3 regions of the Blastococcus sp. SYSU D00695 genome follow, and region 3 is predicted to be linked to each of the others. Evidence: predicted binding sites of a transcription regulator. Region 3 holds the regulator's gene; each other region holds the start of a gene.
What was found. The regulator LexA, encoded in region 3, represses DNA repair genes until DNA is damaged. The targets are predictions, from matches to a motif close to TCGAACANNTGTTCGA.

Region 1: ACI781_RS02005 (DUF222 domain-containing protein) is a predicted target of LexA. The motif match lies at 3,281-3,296, and genes of this name have one in related genera.
Region 2: dinB (DNA polymerase IV) is a predicted target of LexA. The motif match lies at 4,279-4,294, and genes of this name have one in related genera.

What each region holds. Positions count from the first base shown of each region.
Region 1 is NZ_JBJGZP010000002.1:103,598-110,919, forward strand. Features, by position in the region: gene ACI781_RS02000 (glycosyltransferase) at 1-932, shown strand, start outside; gene ACI781_RS02005 (DUF222 domain-containing protein) at 1,622-3,277, opposite strand; gene ACI781_RS02010 (VOC family protein) at 3,472-3,825, opposite strand; gene ACI781_RS02015 (NAD(P)-binding domain-containing protein) at 3,921-5,744, opposite strand; gene ACI781_RS02020 (GAF domain-containing protein) at 5,833-7,026, shown strand; gene ACI781_RS02025 (nucleotidyltransferase domain-containing protein) at 7,071-7,322, opposite strand, start outside.
Region 2 is NZ_JBJGZP010000015.1:72,893-80,214, forward strand. Features, by position in the region: gene ACI781_RS11905 (transglutaminase family protein) at 1-2,222, shown strand, start outside; gene ACI781_RS11910 (DUF3040 domain-containing protein) at 2,382-2,780, opposite strand; gene dinB (DNA polymerase IV) at 2,999-4,261, opposite strand; gene ACI781_RS11920 (BatC protein) at 4,495-4,797, shown strand; gene ACI781_RS11925 (cupin domain-containing protein) at 4,815-6,152, shown strand; gene ACI781_RS11930 (sucrase ferredoxin) at 6,115-7,164, shown strand; gene ACI781_RS11935 (YdeI/OmpD-associated family protein) at 7,161-7,322, opposite strand, start outside.
Region 3 is NZ_JBJGZP010000010.1:70,638-77,959, reverse strand. Features, by position in the region: gene ACI781_RS09000 (phosphatase PAP2 family protein) at 1-230, shown strand, start outside; gene ACI781_RS08995 (hypothetical protein) at 202-1,281, shown strand; gene lexA (transcriptional repressor LexA) at 1,408-2,181, opposite strand; gene ACI781_RS08985 (LysM peptidoglycan-binding domain-containing protein) at 2,684-2,980, shown strand; gene ACI781_RS08980 (hypothetical protein) at 3,118-3,702, shown strand; gene nrdR (transcriptional regulator NrdR) at 4,178-4,735, shown strand; gene ACI781_RS08970 (vitamin B12-dependent ribonucleotide reductase) at 4,828-7,322, shown strand, end outside.

The DNA.
Region 1 (7,322 bases), on a different contig from region 3:
CCGGCACCGGGTGGCGGGAGGCGGTGCGCCGTCTCGCGCCCGACGTCGTGTGGGCGCAGCTGAACTGGCGGGCGGTGCCGCTGGCGCACGCCGTCCGCGCGGCGTTCCCGGAGGTGCCGTTCGTGTGGCACTTCAAGGAGGCACCGCAGCGGAGCATCGTCCGCGGAGAGTGGCCGCTGCTGGCCGACCTGGTCAGCACGGCCGACGCGTGCCTGTTCTGCAGCGACGAGGAGCGTGACTGGTTCGCGCTCGCCCTGGCCGGCCGCGTCGACCCGGCCCGCCTGGGCGTGCTCGACGGCGACCTGCCGCTGCGGGAGTGGCAGGACGCCCCACCGTCGCCGAAGCTGTCCGACGCCGACGGCCAGCCGCACGCCGTGGTGGCGGGGAGGCCGTCCGGGCTGGACCTGGACTGGGTGCTGGCGCTGGCCCGCCGCGGGGTGCACACCCACCTGTACGGGCAGGTGCGGGCGCCGGGGCCGACCGGGTCGTGGACCGGCTGGCTGGGCGAGGCGCTCGCCCGCGCGCCGGAGCACGTGCACGTGCACCCGCCGATAGGCCCCGACCGCTGGGTGGCCGAGCTGTCGCACTACGACGCCGGCTGGCTGCACCGGTTCGACAGCGCCAACGGCGGCGACCTCCGGACGGCCAGCTGGGACGACCTGAACTCCCCCGCCCGCCTGCCGGTCTACCTGGCGGCCGGCCTGCCGGTGCTGCAGCAGGCGAACCCGGGCTCGCTGGTCTCCGTCGAGCGGGTGCTGCGCGCCGAGGGCACCGGCCTGCTGTACCGCACGGCCGACGACGTCGCCGACCTGCTGACCACCGAGGTGCGCACCCGCGCCGGCGCCACGGCCGCCCTCGCCGCGCGGGACCACCACACCTTCGACGCGCACGCCGACCGCCTCGTCGCCCTGTTCCGCTCGCTCCGGCGCTGACTCCCCCGGCCCCGGCCTCGAACCGACTCCCGCCACCCCGCACCCGCACCCGCACCCCGCACCCCGCACCCGCCACCCCGCACACCCGCGCTTGACGTCCCGAACCCCACACCTCGCACCCGCCCCCACACCAGGCACCCCGCACCCCTCTCCTCACCTGGCGGGCCGCCGGGTGCCGATGCGAGCACCCGGTCCCAGCGCTCGGCCGGCGCAGGGGGTGACTGTTGCGGTGTTCCTCCGGCTCTTGCGGTGGTGCAGCACCGCAACAGCCGGAGGAACGCCGCAGAAGCCGCGTGCGAGGCAACTCCGGACCACCGGACCACCGGACCACCGTTGCGAGGCGACGCCGAGCGCCGCGAGGCACTCGGTCCCGCCTCTGCCGTCACTCACCCCGCCTCGTCGCAGCGCGGGGACGGGGCCGACACGTCGACGTGGCAACACAGCGACTCGGCGGCACGCCGACATGACGCCAGGCCCACTCGACGACACGGCTACCCGGCACGCGGCACGCGGCACGCGGCGCTCGTCGGCACGGCCACCCGACAGCACGGCCACCCGACAGCACGGCCACCCGACAGCACGGCCACCCGACAGCACGGCCACCCGACAGCACGGCCACACGGCACCCGCGACCTGACGGCACGGCGCCGTTCTCCTCCCACGGCGAGTCCCACCGCCGGTCCCGTCGCTCAGAAGGGCGGCGGGTCGCTCCCGTGGTCGGGTGGCGATCCGCCCGCGTCCGGGCGGGCCCGTCGGATGAGCTCGCGGATGCCGGGAGGCCGTGACCTCGGCGGCTGCCGGAGTCCGGGTCCCGGATCGGCGCCGGCCTGTGCGTCGGCTCGGGTCCGGGAGTCCGCCTCGGCTGCTGCATCAGCGCCGGGTCCGGCTCCTCCCGCTCGCGACTCCCCGGGTGGAGGTGGCTCCGGAGGGAGCCGCAGGCCGGGCGGCCGGGTGGTGCGGGTGATCCCCGACGGAGTGGTCACCGTCAGCGTGCCGTCGTCCGCCATCTCGAAGCGCCAGCCGCGGGCGAAGGTCTTCAGCCGGTGGTGACTGCGGCACAGGCAGCACAGGTTCGCGCAGTCGGTCGGCCCTCCGCAGGCGTGCGGCACGACGTGGTCGACGTCGGCCCACCCGACCCGCTGCCCGCAGGTCGGGAACCGGCAGGTGCGGTCGCGAGTGCGCACGAACCGCTGCTGCGGCCGGCTCGGCGCGTAGCCCTCGACCGCCTCGGGCCGGCCCAGCACCGGACACCCGCAGTCCCCGGCCGGGTGGGTCGGGCAGCCGCGGCGGGCGACGGTGCGCAGCTGGTCGGGGGTGCAGGTGGCCAGCAGGGCACCCTCGTCGTCGGTCAGCGACAGCGTGAGCATCCCGCCGGCGGGTGCGCGGAGGCCGATCGCGTCCAGGCGGTGCAGCAGGTCGCGGACGTGGCGGGCGGTGACCGCCAGCCCGGACACCTCACCGGCCTCGGTCGAGGTGCCCTCCAGCGCGGCCAGGGAGGCGGTCACGTGCAGGGACGCGGTGACCGGCGGCAGCTCGGGCTGCCAGAACCGCAGCACCGTCGCGACGAACATCCGGGTCCGCAGCTGTCCGACCGGCCGGTTGTCGCCGTCGGCCTTGGCCAGCCCGGCCAGCTGGTCGATCACGTCGTAGACGGCGGCCGCCTCGTCGGCGGGCAGGTCGACGGCGACGGTGGCCATCCCCTCGCGGGTCGCCGGGTAGATCCGCACGTCGGCCGCCTGCTCGGCCTCCTGCCGCGCCTGCTCTGCCTGCTCCGGCGCGTACTCGGGCAGCAGACCCGTGGCCCGCTCGCGCAGCTTCCGCAGCGACAGGTCACCCGCCACTGCCAGCAGGGCGGACTCGACCCGCCGGGCCACACCCGGATCGGCGTGCTCGCACACCTCGGCCAGCACCCGCGCCCGCGCCTCGTCCAGCTCGCCGTCCGCCAGCGCCGCGAACGTGCCCGGCAGGTTGTCCCGCCAGGTCCACGCCCGCGCCGCCAGCCGGGCGGCGGCGCCGCGGCCGCAGTTGAGCGCCATCGCCAGCTCTGCGGGGAAGAACTCCGAGACCTCCGGCAGCGCCCGCTCCGCCGACCAGCCGCTGCGCGCGCCGCGCGCGCCCGGGGGCGGGTCCGCGCTGTCGGGCGACTCGTCGGCCAGCGAGAGGACCAGTTCGGCCTCGTAGGCGGCCAGCCGCGCCCGCTCGGCGACTAACCGCTCCAGCGCCACGGCCTTCTCCGACCGGGTCAGCAGCTCCACCGGCAGCCGCGGTCGCGACCCCGGGACCTCGATCAGCCACTCGACCAGCGCGCGCTCCACCCGCGACTCGCGATCGAGCACCGGCGACATGGACCGAACATACGTTCGAGGTCTGACAGTTCCTGCCCTCCCCAGCCCCGACTCACCCGCCGCCGTCACTCTGCCGGCGTTCTCGCGACCATGCGGGTCCGATCGCACCCCCAGGGTGCGGAGAGCGCCCGCACAGTCGCGGCCGACTCGGACGCGCCAGGTCAGCGCGGTGGGTGGGTGCCCGGTCAGGCAGGTCAGCCCCGGTGGGCGACGACGTTCAGCACGTTGCCGTCCGGCGCGCGGACGAAGAACCGGCGCACCCCCCACGCCTCCGTGGTGAGCGGGTGCACGATCTCGTAGCCGAGCCGCTGCGCCTCCTCGTACGCGGCGTCGACGTCGTCGATGTGCACGGACACGACGGGGAACGCCGGCGCCGTGGCGTCGGCCGACACCAGCTGCACGTGCGCGCCCGTGTCGGGCGACGTGCACCGGGCCACCCACCCGAGGTCGAACTCCTCGGTGCTCAGGCCGAGGTAGCCGGTGTAGAAGGCCTTCGCCGCCTCGACGTCGGCCACCTGCAGGTTGGGCGTGATCCGCACGGCGCGCACGAGGCGACTCCCCAGGGGAACGACGACGGAGGGACGGCGGGACGGTCGGCCCCATCCTGGCGCGCGGCGGGGCCGACCGTCGAGCAGCGCCACTCTCAGCGCAGGTGGTGCACCTCCTGCAGCCCGTGCACCGGCGTCGGGATCTCCTCGTAGCGCGCCTTGAGCTGCAGCGCGAGGTAGAGGGAGTAGTGCCGGGACTGGTGCAGGTTGCCGCCGTGGAACCACAGCCCCTCCTGCTGGGTGGGCTTCCACATGTTGCGCTGCTCGCCCTCCCACGGGCCGGGGTCCTTGGTGGTGTCCGAGCCCAGGCCCCACACCTTGCCGACCCGGTCGGCGACCTCCGGGGAGATGAGGTCGGCGGCCCAGCCGTTCATGGAGCCGTAGCCGGTGGCGTAGACGACGAGGTCGGCCGGCAGCTCGGTCCCGTCGTCGAGCACGACGGCGTCCTCGGTCAGCCGCGCCACCTGGCCGTGCACCAGCCGCACCTTGCCGTCGGCCACGAGGTCGGCGGCGCCGACGTCGATGTAGTAGCCGGAGCCGCGGCGCAGGTACTTCATGAACAGGCCGGACCCGTCGTCGCCCCAGTCGAGCCAGAACCCGGCCTTCTCCAGCCGGTCGTAGAAGTCGGCGTCGCGCTCGCGCATCTGCTCGTACAGCGGGATCTGGAACTCGTGCATGATCCGGTACGGCAGCGAGGCGAACGTGAGGTCGGCCTTCTCGGTGGTCATCCCGGCGGCGACGGCGTCCTCCGAGTAGAGCGCGCCCAGCCCGATCTCCATCAGGCTGTCGCTCTTGACGATGTGCGTCGAGGAGCGTTGCACCATCGTCACGTCGACGCCGTGCTCCCACAGCGCCCCGCAGATGTCGAAGGCGGAGTTGTTGCTGCCGACCACGACGACCCGCTTGCCCACGTAGGCGTCGGGGCCGGGGTGCTGCGAGGAGTGCTGCTGGTCGCCGCGGAACACGTCCTGCCCGGGGATCTCGGGCACGTTGGGCTTGCCGGACATCCCGGTCGCGAGGACGACGTGCCGCGGCCGCAGCGTGAGCGGCTTGCCCTCCCGCTCGACCTCGACGGTCCACTCCTGCGTCTCCGGGGAGTACGACGCCGACAGCGCCACCGTGCTCGACCAGTACGGGATCTCCATGACCCGCGTGTACGACTCGAGCCAGTCGCCGATCTTGTCCTTGGGCGCGAACACCGGCCAGTTGTCGGGGAAGGGCACGTAGGGCAGGTGGTCGTACCAGACCGGGTCGTGCAGGCACAGCGACTTGTACCGGCCGCGCCACTGGTCGCCGGGCCGCGGGTGCTTGTCGACGACCAGCGCGGGGACGCCGAGCTGGCGCAGCCGCGCGCCGAGCGCGATGCCGCCCTGCCCGCCGCCGATCACCAGGACGTAGGGCTGCGTCGCGACGCCCAGCTCGGCCTCCTCGCGCTCGCGGCGCTCCAGCCACGTCTCCCGGTCGCGGTGGATGCCGTGCTCCGCGCCCGGGGGACGGCGGCGCCCGCGCGGCTCCTCGTGGCCCGTGAGCTCGTACAGCGTGGTGAGGAACGTCCAGGCCCGCGGCTCGCCGTCCTCCTCGACCAGGCGCACCAGGCCCTTGCCGCGGCCGACCGCCGTCTCGAAGGTGAACCAGGCGGTGGTGACGCCGTCGGCCTCGTCCGGCGGCTCGCTGACGGCGAAGGACGTCGGGTCGGTCCGGTCCAGCGTCGCGGTGAGCAGCTCGCGCACCCCGGCGCGGTCCTCGACGGTGGTGATGTTCCAGGAGAACGCGATCAGGTCGCGCCAGAAGCTGGTGGTCGCGAACATCCCGGCGGCCCGGGCGACGTCCCGCGCGCGCAGCGCGTCACCGAACGCGGCGAGCCAGGAGTCGGCGCGCGTCGCCGCGGTGCCGGGAGGCGCGTCCAGGGTCTGCGTCATGGCATCTCCTCACTAGGGTGTGACCGGCAGCACACCCCCGGCGGCGCGGCGCCGGGGAGGGTTGCAACCGATTGCAGGAGGGGACGCCGTGGGCGACTTCGGCGCGATCACACCGGGGACCGACCTCGGCACACACGCGCGGGCGCTGCGCCGGGTGCACGACGCGGTGCTCGCCGGGGGCCGGCCGCCGATGCGGCCGCGCGCGGTGGTCGCGCGGTCCTGGCAGCGGGTGCTCGGCATCGGCCTGGACCCCTCCGGCGGCAACGCCCGCGACCCGTTGCCGCCCGGCGAGGTCGAGCGGCGCCGTCGGGGGTCGCCGCTGGACGCCGTCATCGGCGAGCTGCGGCAGGTGCTGGGCAGCGCGGCCGACGCCTCACGGTTCCTGCTCGTGGTCACCGACGCCGACGGCGTGATCCTCTGGCGGGAGGGCGCGTCCGCCGTCCGGCGGCGGGCCGACGGCCTGGGCTTCACCGAGGGCGCCCGCTGGACCGAGGCCGCCGTCGGCACCAACGCGATCGGGACGGCGCTGGCCGAGCGCGCGCCCGTGCAGCTGTTCAGCGCCGAGCACTTCGAGCAGCAGCAGCACCCCTGGTACTGCACGGCCTTCCCGGTGCACGACCCGCGCACCGGCGAGCTGCTCGGTGTGGTCGACGTCAGCGGCCCGGCGCTCACGCTGCACCCGGCGGTGACGGCGCTGGTGGAGACGGCGGTGCGGCTGGCCGAGGCGCAGCTGTGGCGGCACCACGAGCAGCGGCTGGAGCGGCTGCGCCGCTCGGCGGGCACGCTGCTGGCCACCGTGCGCGGCCCGCTGCTGCTCGTCGACGACCACGGCTGGGTGGCCTCGCACGCGGGCGTCGCGGTGCGCGACCGCATCGAGGTGCCGCGGGCCGGGCGGGCGCTGGCCGTCCCCGGGCTGGGGCTGTGCACGCCCGAGCGGGTCGGCGAGGGATGGCTGGTCCGCCCGCGCGGGGCCGGCGGGCCGATCGACGCGACCCTCGTGCCCGGTGACCGGCCGGTGCTCGAGGTCCGCGCCGGCGGGGAGCCGTGGCGGGCCGCGCTCTCGCCCCGGCACGCCGAGCTGCTCCGGTTGCTGGCCGACGCGGGCCCGGCCGGGCTGTCGGCCGGGCGGCTCTCCGCGCTGCTGTTCGGCGACACCGAGCACGTGGTCACCGTGCGGGCGGAGGTGTCGCGGCTGCGGCGGGTGGTCGGCGCGCTCGTCGCCACCACCCCCTACCGGCTGGCGGACGGCGTCCGGCTGACGGTGGCGCACCCCGCACCCTGACCCGGTGCGGAGCCGGCCGCGACCCCCCGCGGCCGAGCCGGGCGTCAGGGCGGCCCGTCGAGCGCCCGCGCGAGCGCCGTCACCTCCGCGGCGAGGTCGGGTTCGGCGGCGGCCGCGGCGGCGGCGAGCGCGACCACCCGGTCGGCCGTGGCGCCGTCGGCGAGGACGGTGCCCAGCCGGAGCGCGGCCCGGCGCAGCAACCCGTCGGCCTCCGCCGGGCGGCCGCGCAGCTCGGCCCGCAGTGCTGCCACCGCGTTCGCCAGCGCCCCGGCCGGCGCGTCCCGGTCCTCCCCGCG
Region 2 (7,322 bases), on a different contig from region 3:
TGGCCGGGCCGGCGGTGTGGGCCTGGGCGTCGGGAGGCCGGCCGCCGTCGCCCCGGTGGTCGGCGCTGGGGGTGCCACTGGTCCCGGTGGGCCAGCTGGTCGCGCTCGCCTGCGTGCTGACCGCGGTCTTCGCGCCGGACCGGGCGCTGGGCGGCGTCGTCCCCACCGCCCGCAGCCTGGCCGACCTCGGCGACGTCCTGGTCCGCGGCAGCACCCAGATCCGCGAGCAGTTCACCCCCGCCGAGCCGCTGACCGGGCTGTGCGCGCTCACCGCGCTGATGGTCGGCGTGCTGGCCGTCGTCATCGACCTCGTGGCGGTGGGCGGCCGGCAGCCGGCGCTGGCGTCGCTGGCACTGCTGGTCGTCTTCTGCGTGCCGGTGAGCACCCTCTCGGGGGGCATCGGGCTGAGCGCGGTGGCCCTGCCGGCGACCGGGCTGGCGCTGCTGCTGTGGTCCGACCAGCACCGGCGCCTGGGCGGCGGGCCCCGCGGTGGGCACGGGGCGCGCCCGTCGACCGGGGCGGCGACCGCCGCCCGCACCGGGCTGCTGGCGCTGGCCGTGGCGTTCGTGCTCGGGGCGATGGTGCCCACCCTCGGCGAGGGCGAGCTGGCCGCGCGGTTCCGCGCCGGTGGCGGGGGCGCCGGGGGCTCCACGGGCTCGTCCCTGGACCCGACCGCGGCGCTGCGGGGCGAGCTGACCCGCGAGGACCCGATCGACCTGCTGTCGGTGCAGACCGACGTCGACGACCCGGGGTACCTGCGCGCGGTCGGCCTGGACGTGTACGACCCGGCGGTCGGCTGGACCGTCGGCGAGCTGGACGACGCCCGGCAGCTGGACGGGGCCGCCGAGCTGGCCCGACCGCCCGGGGGGACCGGACAGCGGCAGGTCGAGGCGAGGGTGACGGTGGTGGACCACGACGACCGGTTCCTGCCGGTCCTCTCCTCCCCCGTGGGCGTGCAGATCCCCGACGCCGGCTCCTGGGCGTTCGACCCGGCCTCGGCGACGGTGTTCAGCGCGGACCGCACGACCAGCGGCGGGCTCACCTACGTCACCACCGGGATCGAGCCCCGCCCCACCGGGGAGGAGCTGGCCACGTCCCGGCGGGTGCCCGGCGGCCTGCCGGAGGCGGCACTCGCCGAGCCGCCGCGGCTGTCCCCGTCGGTCACGCGCCTGGTCGCCGAGGTGACGGCGGGCGCGGCGTCCCCCGCCGAGGTGGTGCAGGCGATCTACGGCTTCATGACCGACCCGGCCCAGGGCTGGGTGTACAGCCTGGCGACCGATCCCGGGACCACCGGGGACGACCTGGCCGACTTCCTGCAGAACCGGCGCGGCTACTGCGAGCAGTACGCCGGCGCGATGGCGGCGATGGTCCGCGCCGCCGGCGTGCCCGCCCGCGTGGCCCTGGGGTACACGCCGGGCGTCGTGCAGCCCGACGGCAGCCGGCTGGTGACCAGCAACGACGCGCACGCCTGGGTGGAGGTGTTCTTCACCGGCCTGGGCTGGGTCCCCTACGACCCGACCCCGATCGACGACGACCGTGCCGTGGCCCTGCCGTGGGCGCCGCGGCCGCCGGACCAGGAGGTCGACCCGCGCACCGACCTGCCGTCGGCGCCGCTGCCCGCCCCCGCCTCGGTGCCTCCCCGGGTGCTGCCGCCGGCGGACGCCGCGGCGGCCGGCGCGGGCACCGGCCGCTCGGTCGACTGGACCGGCACCGTCCTCCCGGTGGCCGCCGGGGTCCTCGGCGTGGCGGCGCTGCTGGCGGCGCCGGCCGGGGTGCGCGCGCTGCAGCGCCGCCGCCGGCTGGCCGCCGGTGGCGCGTCCGCGGCCTGGGACGAGCTCGCCGCCACCGCCCGGGACCTCGCGCTGCCCTGGGACCCCTGGCAGACCCCTCGCCAGGTCGCCGAGGCGCTGGTCACGGCCCTGCCCGGGACGCCGCCGCCCGGACGGGGCGCCCACCGCTCCGGGGGCGGCGACGCGCGGGCGGCCGTGACCTGGCTGGCGCGGGCGGAGGAGACGGCCAGCTACGCGCGGCCCGGCAGCGGTCCCGCGCCGGCGGAGCTGGCGACGGCGGTGCGCACCGCCCGCCGGGGACTGCTGGCCGCGGCCGAGCCACGGACCCGGCTGCGGGCGTGGCTGTGGCCGGCGTCGGTGCCGGCCGGCCTGCGGGCGGGACGGGTCGGCCGGGTCCTGCGCCGGCCGACCGCCGGGCGGTCCCCGGCCTGACCCGGCTCTCCGGCCCGACCCGGTGCTCCCCGGCCTGACCCGGCTCTCCCCGGCCCGGCCCGGTGCTCCCCGGCCCGACCCGGCGCTCCCCGGCCACGGGGCGCAGACGACGGCAGCCGCCGTCCCCGGGGGGACGGCGGCTGCCGGGAGACTGTCGCGCTACTGGTCGTAGCGGCGGCGGAAGCGCTCCTCGAGCCGGTTCTTCAGCGGCGCGCGGCGGGCCTTGCCGGTCCGGCCGCGGCCCGCGGGGCCACGCCCGCCCGCCGCGGGGGCGCCCTGCTCGGGCGCCCCGGTGGCCGACCGGTAGTTGAGGACGACGAGCGCGGCGCCGGCGAACATCACCACGAAGCCCAGGAAGCCGAGGACGACCCACTGGGCCACCCCGCCGATGAGCAACCCCAGGCCGAGCAGGACCAGGAGCGCACCCAGCTGCAGTTTGCGTCGTGCCTTGAGGCGCCGGTCGCCGGTCCGTACGGAGGAGGCGAACTTGGGATCGTCGTCGACGAGGGCGCGCTCGATCTGCTCCAGCAGTCGCTGCTCGTGCTCGGAGAGCGGCACCGAGACCTCCATGTGGGCGGAGCCAAGGCCGTCGGAGGCTCCCGCCGACGGTGTCACCGAGGATACGAGCCGTTTGCGGGGCGCGAAAGGCGAGTCGGTGCCGACCCGCCGTCCAATCCGCTCACATCACTCCCGGGGGGTGCCCAGGAGCCCCGCCGGGCAACCCCCTCGACGGGCGCGGGGGCGTGGCGGAGGGCCTCCGGGAGTGCTCGTGGACCTCAGGTGGTCCGACGAGCGGGGGGCGTGCGGGGTTCCCGCCCCCCCGGCGTGGCGCGCTCCCCGGCGCGTCCCCCGCCCGACCGGTGCAGCAGCGTCGCCGGGCGCACCGCGCCGGCGCCGAAGCGGCGGGCCGCCCGGTCGGCGGCGAGCTCGGCGTCGCGGCGGCCGTGCTCGCGCGCACCGAGCTCCAGCTGCCGGGGCGCGGACCCGGCCTCGACCAGCCGCTCGGCGCGGACCCCGACCAGCCGGATGCGCGCCCGGTCCAGCCCGAGCGCGTCGAACAGCGTCCGCGCGGTCTCGTAGAGCTCCTGCCCGACGTCGGTCGGCACGCCGAGGGTGCGGCTGCGGGTGATCGTGGTGAAGTCGGCGAAGCGGACCTTGATGGTCACCGTGCGGGCCAGCCAGCCGCCGTCCCGCAGCCGGCCGGCGGTGCGCTCGGACAGCCGCAGCAGCTCCCGGTGGATCACGACGGGGTCGTCGACGTCGGTGCCGAAGGTCTCCTCGTGCCCGGTCGACCTCTCCGGCTCGTCGGGCACCACCCGGCGGGGGTCGCGGCCCCAGGCCAGCTCGTGCAGGTGGGCGCCGGCGGCCTGGCCGACCGCCCGCTGCAGCGTGCGGGCGGGGACGTGCGCGAGGTCACCGACGGTGCGCAGGCCCAGCCGCAGCAGCACCTCCTCGGTCTTGGCCCCCACGCCCCACAGCGCGCCCACCGGCAGCGGGTGCAGGAAGTCCATGACCTCGGCCGGGCGCACCACCAGCAGCCCGTCGGGCTTGGCCCGGGTGGAGGCCAGCTTGGCGACGAACTTGGTGCCGGCCACGCCCACCGAGCAGGTGATGCCCTGCTCGTCGAAGACCCGGGCGCGCAGGTACTCGCCGATCTCCGCGGCGTCGCCCAGCCGGCGGCCGGCCCCGGAGACGTCGAGGAAGGCCTCGTCGAGCGAGAGCGGCTCGACCAGCGGCGTGACCGACCGGAACAGCGCCATGACCGAGCGGGAGACCTCGGCGTAGAGCGCCAGGTCCCCCGGCAGCACCGTGGCCGTCGGGCACAGCCGCAGCGCGCGGGCCGTGGGCATGGCGGCGTGCACCCCGTAGCGGCGCGCCTCGTAGGTGGCCGAGGTGACCACGCCGCGGTTGCCCTGCCCGCCGACGATGACCGGCGTCCCGGCGAGCTCCGGGTGCCGGCGCACCTCCACGCTGGCGAAGAAGGCGTCCATGTCCACGTGCAGCACCGAGCACCCCTCGGCCCGGCTCGCCCCCGCCACCCCGCCACCTCCCCTCGTCGAACGCGTGTTCGACCCGATGGGAGGACGGTACGGCTCCGGGCGCCGTCCGCGCGCGCCGGGAGCGTGTCGTGACCGAGCCGTTGCCGGGCCGCCGACGGGCCGGCCGGCGCGCGCGTCCCCGCTGGTCGCGGGCGGGGTGTGAGAGCACGATGATCGAGGTAAGGCACGACCGGCGGGCCACCGTCCGGTGGTCCACGACCGATGGGAGCAGCATGGCGCTCGACGACGACGACATGACCACCGTGGGCGACGGCGGGGCCGACGGGGGCGCCGACGGCGGCGCCGGTCACGGCCCGGCCGACGGGGGCGCGGACGGCGGTGCCGACGGGGGTGCCGACGGCGGCGCGGACGGCACCGCGGGTCACGGCCCGGCCGACGGGGGTGCCGCCGGTGGCGGCGGCGACGGGGGTGCGGACGGCGGCGCCGACGGCGGCGCGGGTCACGGCCCGGCCGACGGGGGCGCGGACGGCGGCGCCGACGGTGGTGCCGACGGCGGTGCGGACGGTTCGGCCTGAGCCCCGACCCCGCCGGGGTGGGCCGGCCGGTCCCCGACCGGCCGGCCCTGCGCCGGTGCACCTCGCTCGACCCCGAGGTCTTCGCCGAGGAGCACTGGGCGCGCCGGCCGCTGCTGACCCGCGCCGCCGACACCGGCGCGGACTTCGCCGACCTGCTGGACCTCGCCGCCGTCGACGAGCTGCTGTCCCGGCGCGGGCTGCGCACCCCGTTCCTGCGGATCGCCAGGGACGGCGCGGTCGTGGACAGCTCGCGCTTCACGACCTCCGGCGGCGCGGGCGCGGAGGTGGCCGACCAGGTCTCCTCCGACTCGGTGCTGCGGCTGTTCGCCGAGGGCAGCACCGTCGTCCTGCAGGGCCTGCACCGGTTGTGGCCACCGCTGATCGAGTTCGCCGACCAGCTGGCCGCCGACCTGGGGCACCCGACGCAGGTCAACGCCTACGTGACCCCGCCGTCCTCGCGCGGGTTCGCCGCCCACTACGACGTGCACGACGTGTTCGTGCTGCAGGTGGCCGGCCAGAAGCACTGGCGGATCCACGCCCCCGTGCACCCGGACCCGCTGCGCTCGCAGCCGTGGGAGGGCCACCGCGACGCGGTCGCCACGGCCGCGGAGGGCGAGCCGGTCATCGACGCGGTGCTGGAGCCCGGCGACGTCCTCTACCTGCCCCGTGGCTACCTGCACTCGGCGACCGCGCTGGGTGAGATCAGCGCCCACCTGACCGTCGGCGTGCACTCGGTGACCCGCTTCGCCGCCGCCGAGGCCGCGCTGGACCTGCTCCGGGAGCTGGCCGCCGGCGACCCGCAGCTGCGCCGGTCCCTGCCGATGGGCCTCGACCTGGGCACCGCGCCCGCTACCGACCCGGCCGCCCCCGGCGCGCCGGCCGACGACGTGGCGGCCGTCCTCGCCGGGCTGCGCGCCTGGCTGGACCGCGTCGACCCCGCCGAGGTCACCGAGCGCCTGCGCAGCCGCACGTGGGCGCAGGTCCGCCCCGAGCCGGTGGCGCCGCTGGCCCAGGCCACCGCGGCGGCGTCGCTCACCCCCGACACGGTGCTCTCCCTGCGCCGCCGGCTGCGCTGCCAGCTGCGCGAGCCCGCCGACGGCCGAGTGGTCCTGGTCGCCGGGCGCCGCCGGCACGAGTTCCCCGCGCCGACCCGCCCGGCGCTGGCCGCGCTGCTGGCGACCGGCGAGCTGAAGGTCGCCGACCTCCCCGGCCTGGACGCGGCCGACCGGCTGACGCTCGCGCGCCGGCTGGTGACCGAGTCGGTCGTCGTGGTCCCCGACGCCCCGCTCCCCGGGGCGGCCCCGGCGGCGGGGGACGATGGACGGCGTGACGGCGCTCGGGGGACGGATCGGTGACCCGGGCGTCGACCCCGGCGTGACCGCGCTCCCGTCCGCGCAGGCCCCCCCGGTGCCGCCCGCGACCCGGCCGGTGGGGCGGCTGGACGCCGACCGCTGCTCCGTCCGCGCCCAGGCGCGCGGCGACTCCCCGGCCGCGACCGCGGCCCCCGCGCAGCGCTGGGTGCTGCTGGAGCAGCCGGGCCCGTGGGGCCGGGAGGCGCTGCGGCAGTCGCGCCTGGACCCCCGGGCGGCCGCCCGGCTGGCGCAGCGCGCGCGGGCCGAGGGCGTGCGGGTGCTGCTGATCCGACGCCCGGACGCGCGCGCGGGCGCGACGGGGAACCGCTGGGCCTACGTCGACAGCCGGCCGGGCCGGCGCGGGGCCTGGTGGTCGGTCCGCGGGGACGACGCCGAGGTGGCCGAGGCCCCGTGGGACGGCAGCGTCGGCGAGCGCCGCGACGAGCCCACCTACCTGGTCTGCAGCCACGGCGGGCACGACGCCTGCTGCGCGCTGCGCGGCCGGCCGGTGGCCCGCGGCCTGCTCGCCGCCGGCGCGGACGTGTGGGAGTGCAGCCACCTGGGCGGGGACCGGTTCGCCGCCAACCTCGTCGTCCTGCCGCTGGGCGTCTACTACGGGCGGGTGCCCGGCGACGGCACCGAGCTGCTGGCCGCCCACGCGCGGGACCAGGTCGCGCTGCCGTGGCTGCGCGGGCAGGCGGGCCTGCCCCCGGCGGTGCAGGCGGCGCAGCACCACGCGCGCGCGGAGCTCGGGCTGCTCGGGGTCGAGGACCTGCCGGCCCGGCGGGCCACCCGGCTCACCCCGGCCGGCCAGGCGGTCGAGCGGTGGGAGGTGGCGCTGGCCGGGGTGGACGGCGACGTCGTCGTCACCCTGGAGGGCCGGCCCAGCGCGGAGGCCCACCGGCTGACGTGCTCGGCCACGCACGAGGCGCACGCGCGGGTGTGGGAGGTGCTCTCCACCGCGGTCACCTCCGGCGGCCGGACGACGACGAGCACGCGGCGGCGGCTGCTCTAGCGCTGCCTGCCCTCCCGGAACAGCGCGATCGCCTTCTCGACGCGCCGCTGCCGCGTCTCGGGGGTCTTCGCGCCCGCGACGTTGTCGCAGTGGTAGCGCTGCAGGCTGTTGGAGAGGCCGGCGAAGAAGGTGCCGGCGGTGGGGTCGGCGGCCAGGGC
Region 3 (7,322 bases):
AGGCGGTGGAGTACGGCATGCACCCGTGGGTGCAGCGGGCGCTGTGGGCGCTGGCCGTGGTGGGCCCCGTGCTGACGACGCTGTCGATGGTCGCGCTCGACTTCCACTGGGTCAGCGACGCCGTGGTCGGCGCCGCGGTCGGCCTGCTGCTGTTGGGCGTGGTTCACGCGCTCGACGCGCGCGTGCTGTCACGCTGGTCGGGTGCGCGGCCCGTTCCCCCGACGTCGTGACGGGCTGCCCGCGGGGCTGACCGTCGCGGCGCTCGCGGTGTGCGCCCCGGCCCTCGCGCTCGTCCCCGCCCCGGCGGCGTCGGCCGAGGAGGCCGCGCCGGTCCCGCAGTGCCAGATCACCGACCCGCGGCTGCCCGAGCTGTCCGGGCTGGTCGTGGGCGGCGACGGGAACATGCTCGCGATGAACGACGGCGGCGACCAGGTCACGGTGTACGTCCTCGACGCGGCCTGCGCCGTGACCGACGTGCACACCGCCGACGTGGACCCCTACGACCCCGAGGACCTGGCCGTCGGGCCGGACGGGAGCGTCTGGCTCTGCGACACCGGCGACAACAACGGCACCCGGGAGACGGTGGCCCTCATCGCCCTGCACCCCGACGGGACGACGGACGTCTTCCGGCTCACCTATCCCGACGGCCCGCGCGACGCCGAGGCGCTGCTGCTGGCTCCGGACGGCACGCCCTACGTCGTGACCAAGGAGGTCCTGGGCGCCAGCGACGTCTTCCGCCCGGCTGCGGCGCTGGAGCCCGCCGGCACCGTCGGTCTGGTCGAGGTGGCCTCGGTGGACCTGACCCTGACGGGCACCCCAGGCGGCCCGGTGGGTCGGGCGGGCCAGCTGCTGGTCACGGGGGGCGCGGTGGCGTCCGACGGGCACGCGATCGCGCTGCGGACCTACACCGACGCCTACGTCTGGCCGCTGGCGGGGTCGGACGTGCCCGCCGCCCTGGCGGCCGAGCCGGTGCGGGTGGCGCTGCCGGACTCCCCGCAGGGCGAGGCCATCAGCTTCTCGGCCGACGGCACGTCCCTGGTCGTGGCCAGCGAGGGCCTGCCCAGCGACGTCACCGTGGTGCCGGTGCCGGCCGCGACCGTGCCCGCGGGGGCCACCGGTGCGACCGACGGCTCCCTGCCCGACGTCCTCACCGAGACCGAGGACGGGGTCAGCCCGGTCACCGCCGCACTGGTCGCGGCCGCCGTGGCCAGCGTGCTGCTCTGGCTGGTGGGCCGGCTGCGCCGTGGTGGCTCCCCGCCGGGCGGGTCCTCCCGGGCCTGAGCCCGTCGCCGGCGCTCCGTGCTGCGGCCGCCCCGCGCCGGTGCGGCCCCGCGCCGGCGCGGCCCTGCGCTGAGGCCGCCCCGCGCCGGGGCGGCCGCTCGTGGCGGCTCCCCGGCGCGGCGCCGGTCAGACGCGGCGCAGCACCGTGACGACGCGCCCCAGGACGGTCGCGTCGTCGCCGGGGATGGGCTCGTAGGCGGGGTTGTGCGGCAGCAGCCACGCGTGCCCGTCCTTGCGCTTGTAGGTCTTCACCGTCGCCTCGCCGTCGATCATCGCGGCGACGATCTCGCCGTTCTCGGCGGTGGGCTGCTGGCGGACCACGACCCAGTCGCCGTCGCAGATCGCTGCCTCGACCATCGAGTCACCGGTGACCTTGAGCATGAACAGCGTGCCCTCGCCGACGAGCTCGCGGGGGAGCGGGAAGACGTCCTCCACTGCCTGCTCGGCGAGCACCGGGCCGCCGGCGGCGATGCGGCCCACGAGCGGCACGTAGGTGGGCGCCGGGCTCGCCGAGTCCTCGGCCACCGGAGGCGGCGGGCCGGCCGCGGCCGCGGCGATCTCGCCCGGCAGACGCACGTCGAGGGCGCGCGGCCGGTTCGGGTCCCGGCGCAGCCACCCCTTCTTCTGCAGCACCGACAGCTGGTGGGCGACGGAGGAGGCCGAGGACAGCCCGACGGCCTCGCCGATCTCGCGCACCGAGGGCGGGTAGCCGCGGCGGTCGATGGAGTCGCGGATGACCCCCAGGACGCGGCGCTGCCGCTGGGTCAACCCGTCACCGGCCTCGCCGCGGTCCGGGAAGGTGCGCACCTGCGCGGTGCTCTCCGGTGCGCCGCCGGTGGCCGTGCCGCCCGCCCGGCGCGACCCGCCGCGCCCGCCCGACGTCCCGCTCGTGCCCGCCACGTCTCCTCCTCGCCGGCCGTGTCCCCACGACTCGTCCGTCCGCCCTCCTCGTCGTCGGCCACGTGCGGTGCGACCGGCGCGGGGGTGGTGTCAGTCGGACCGTAGCGTGTCCGGGCCCCGTCCTCAAACACATGTTCGAAGTCCTCGGGTGTCGGGTCGATCCTGTCGGCGCCGTGCGGTAGACATCGCACTGATGTTCGAATCGAACGCGTGTTCGGTCGCCGGCGCTGCCGGTGGCCGTCGTGGAGGAGGCGCTGGGGTGGCGGTCGCGGAGCGCGGTGTGGCGGGGTGCTCGGGGAACGGCACGGGGTTGCGGGTCGCCGGGCCGGTGCGCCCGGTGCCCGGGCGGGCGGTGTCCCGGGCCGCGGTGCGGGCCGGAGGACCGGTGGCCGGGGCGCCGCCGGTCCGTCGCGACACGGTGCGCCCGGGCGCGCGTCCGGTGCGCTTGGGGGAGCCGCCCGTGCGACGGGTCCGGCCGGCCGGTGGGCGCGGCCGTGCGGACGTGCCGCGGGTCCCGCTGCGCCTGACCCGCCGGGGGTGGTGCGCGCTGACGGCGCTGACCGTCGCGGTGGCCGCGCTGGGCCTGCTGGTCCTGTCGGCGCTCGTGGCCGGGCCGGAGGGCTTGCGGCCCGCGGGGGAGAGCGACGTCGTGGTCCGGCCCGGGGACACGGTCTGGTCCATCGCCGCGGAGGTCGCCGGCCCGGGGGAGGACGTGCGGGCGGTGGTGGACGCCATCGAGGAGCTGAACGACCTGGAGGGAGCCGTCGTGGTGCCCGGCCAGGTCCTCGCCGTCCCGTGAGCGGTCGGCGCGGCGACGTGCACAATCCTGCGGCCCATCTTCGTCAACCCTCGGGGCGGCGTCCTGCCCCGCTCGCCAGGGGGTGCCGACCTACCGTTCCCGGCGTGCCACTGGACCAGCACGGACGAGCAGCCGCCATGTCCCAGCCCCTCGACGCCGAGGTGTACGTCGACGGGACGTGGTGGCCCGGTGCGGTCCTGGGCTGGCGCCACGACCGGTCCGGGGCCTGCGAGGCCTCGGTGCGCGCCCTGATCGGTGCCGCGGCACGCGAGATGTGGGTCGAGCTCGCCGCGGTACGGCTGCCCGAGCCGGTCCCGGCGCCCGCCGCGGAGCCGATCGTCGCCCGAGTCGCCGAGGTCGGCCCGGCCGCGCGGCTGTCCGGGAGCGTCGAGACCGTCCAGATGAGCCGGGTCGAGCTGCGCCGGATGCTCGGGGACGGGCTGCCCGCCCGGGGTGTCGCTCGACGGCGCCGGCACGCCAGTGACCTCACCGCCGAGCTGCCCGTGGTGCGCTGCGCCGAGGCGGAGGGGCGCCACCGGGCCGGGGTGCCCGCCGGTCGTCACCGGGCCGGCGACGAAGTCCCCGCCACTGCCGCCCGCCCCGGCGTCGGCGCCCTGGCCGGCTCCGTGCCCCTCGCCGGCGCGGGGGAGCCGCTCACCCGGCCCATCCGCCTCGGCGATGTCGCCGGCCGGCCGTGGAGCGCCACCTCACCCCTCGGCTGAGCGCGCGGCGGGGCGGTCGCACCCGTGCGGGGCCCCCGCTCCTCCGAGGTCTCGCGCCTCCTGGGCCCTGGGCCCGTGGTGTGCGGCGTGTCCCGGGGTCGCCGCCTCCGGGCCCGGCGGCCGGTACGACGCCTCGGCGACACGCCACCACACCGCGCACGGGTGGTCCCGCACCCCTCTCGACGCGCTCGTCGGCGTGTCCGTGTGACTGCTGGTGTGTCGGTCGACCGCTGGTCACGACCGTGTTGCGCGGGAACACGCCACACCGTGCCGCTCTTGCACATCTAGTGGAGGCCCGCCTAGGGTTCCCCTACATCTAGTAGTTGCACCGATGTAAGTCCGTCCACAGGGCGTCCTCAGCTCCTCCCCGGGATGTGCACCGGTTGTCCCCAGGAGGGTCCACAGCGGACCCCGCGGGCGGCCGGTCCACCCCGGGAGGGGCGGCGGTGCACGAGGCGAGGGAGGAGGAGTCGCCGTGCGGTGTCCCTTCTGCCACAACGCGGACAGCCGGGTGATCGAGACCCGGGAGGCCGAGGAGGGTGCCACCACCCGCCGGCGTCGTTCCTGCCCCGCCTGCGGGCGCCGGTTCACGACGGTGGAGGAGGCGGTCCTCGCCGTCGTCAAGCGCAGCGGCGTGAGCGAGCCGTTCAACCGCAGCAAGGTCGTCGCCGGCGTGCGGCGCGCCTGCCAGGGGCGGCCGGTCGACGAGGACCAGCTGCAGAAGCTGGCCCAGCAGGTCGAGGACGCGATCCGGGCGACCGGCGCCGCCGAGGTGCCCAGCCACGAGGTGGGGCTGGCGATCCTGCGGCCGCTGCGCGAGCTCGACGAGGTGGCCTACCTCCGGTTCGCCAGTGTCTACCGCGCCTTCACCTCGATCGAGGACTTCGAGAAGGAGATCACCGAGCTGCGGGCCCGGCACCTGACCGCCGGCACCCTGCCGCTGCCGGGCATGCAGCCGGAACCGCCGGCCGGTCGCCGGCGGGGTGGTTCGCGCGGCCCGACCCCGTCCGACGGCACCGTCGCCGTCCCGTGAGAAAACGTCAGTACCGCCCGTTAGAACAGAGTGCGGCTCTCTTCCCCAAGCCGTCAGCGACACCAGCAGAGCCACAACCGAGGGAGAGCTCAGTGACCGAGACCGAGGACCGCCTGTCGGGCCGCACGCGTCGCACCGCCAAGGCGCCGGCGCGGGGGAAGGGCCTGAAGATCAAGCGGGTCTTCACCACCCCCGGTGCGCACCCGTACGACGAGGTGACCTGGGAGCGGCGCGACGTCGTCATGACCAACTGGCGCGACGGCTCGATCAACTTCGAGCAGCGCGGCGTGGAGTTCCCCGCCGAGTGGAGCATCAACGCCACCAACATCGTCACGACGAAGTACTTCCGCGGTGCCGTCGGCACGCCGCAGCGCGAGACCAGCCTGCGCCAGCTCATCGACCGGGTGGTGCTGACCTACGGCGCGGCCGGCCGCGAGCACGGCTACTTCGCCACCGAGGGCGACGCCGAGATCTTCGAGCACGAGCTGACCTGGATGCTGCTGCACCAGTACTTCAGCTTCAACTCGCCCGTGTGGTTCAACGTCGGCACGAGCGCCCCGCAGCAGGTCAGCGCCTGCTTCATCCTCGCCGTCGACGACGAGATGGACTCGATCCTCAACTGGTACCGCGAGGAGGGCCTGATCTTCAAGGGCGGCTCCGGCGCGGGCCTGAACCTCTCCCGCATCCGGTCCTCCAAGGAGCTCCTCTCCTCCGGCGGCACCGCTTCCGGCCCGGTCAGCTTCATGCGCGGTGCCGACGCGTCGGCCGGCACGATCAAGTCCGGTGGCGCCACCCGCCGCGCGGCCAAGATGGTCGTCCTCGACATCGACCACCCCGACATCGAGGAGTTCATCGAGACCAAGGCGCGCGAGGAGGACAAGATCCGCGCGCTGCGCGACGCCGGGTACGACATGGACCTCGGCGGCAAGGACATCACCAGCGTCCAGTACCAGAACGCCAACAACTCGGTCCGCGTCTCCGACGAGTTCATGCGTGCGGTCGAGGACAGCACGGAGTTCGGTCTGCGTGCGCGGATGGACGGCTCGGTCATCGAGACCGTCGACGCCAAGACCCTGTTCCGCAAGGTCACCCAGGCCGCCTGGGAGTGCGCCGACCCGGGCATCCAGTACGACGACACGATCAACGACTGGCACACCAACCCCGAGACGGGCCGGATCAACGCGTCCAACCCCTGCTCGGAGTACATGAGCCTGGACAACAGCTCGTGCAACCTGGCGTCGCTGAACCTCATGAAGTTCCTCAAGGACGACGGCACCTTCGACGCCAAGAATTTCGTCAAGGCCGTCGAGCTGGTCATCACGGCGATGGACATCTCCATCTGCTTCGCCGACTTCCCGACCGAGCCGATCGCCGAGACCACCCGCGCCTACCGGCAGCTGGGCATCGGCTACGCCAACCTCGGCGCGCTGCTGATGGCGACCGGCCACGCGTACGACTCGCGCGGCGGGCAGACGCTGGCCGCGGCCATCACCTCGCTGATGACCGGCACCGCCTACCGCCGCTCGGCCGAGCTGGCCGGCATCGTCGGGGCGTACGAGGGCTTCGCCCGCAACGCCGAGGCGCACGCCCGGGTCATGCGCAAGCACGCCGCCGCCAACGACGCGATCCGCCCGCTCGGTGCGGACGACGCCGACGTGCTGCGGGCCGCCACCGCCCAGTGGCAGGAGTGCCTGGAGATCGGCGCGGACAACGGCTGGCGCAACGCCCAGGCCTCCGTGCTGGCCCCCACCGGGACCATCGGCTTCATGATGGACTGCGACACGACCGGCATCGAGCCGGACTTCTCGCTGGTCAAGTTCAAGAAGCTGGTCGGCGGCGGCTCCATGCAGATCGTCAACCAGACCGTGCCGCGTGCGCTGCGCAGCCTGGGCTACCAGGACGAGCAGGTCGAGGCGATCGTCGAGTTCATCTCCGAGCACGGCCACGTCGTGAACGCCCCGAGCCTGCGCCCGGAGCACTACGAGGTCTTCGACTGCGCGATGGGCGAGCGGGCCATCTCCCCGATGGGCCACGTGCGGATGATGGCCGCGGTGCAGCCGTTCATCTCCGGCGCGATCAGCAAGACGGTCAACATGCCGGAGACGGCGACCGTCGAGGACGTCGAGAACATCTACTTCCAGGGCTGGAAGCTCGGCCTCAAGGCGCTGGCGATCTACCGCGACAACTGCAAGGTCGGCCAGCCGCTGTCCGACGGCAAGGGCAAGAACGACGGCGCCAAGGCCGGCACTGAGACGGTCGAGGCGGCCGCGCCCGCGGCGCTGTCCCACCCGGTCCGCAAGCGCCTGCCCAAGAAGCGGACGAGCCTGACGACGTCGTTCAGCGTCGCCGGCGCCGAGGGCTACATGACCGCCGGCATGTACGAGGACGGCAGCCTCGGCGAGGTCTTCCTCAAGCTCGGCAAGCAGGGCTCGACCCTGGCCGGTGTCATGGACGCCTTCTCGATCGGCATCTCGATCGCGCTGCAGCACGGTGTGCCGCTGGAGACCTACATCCAGAAGTTCACCAACATGCGCTTCGAGCCGGCCGGCATGACCGACGACCCGGACATCCGGATCGCCCAGTCGGT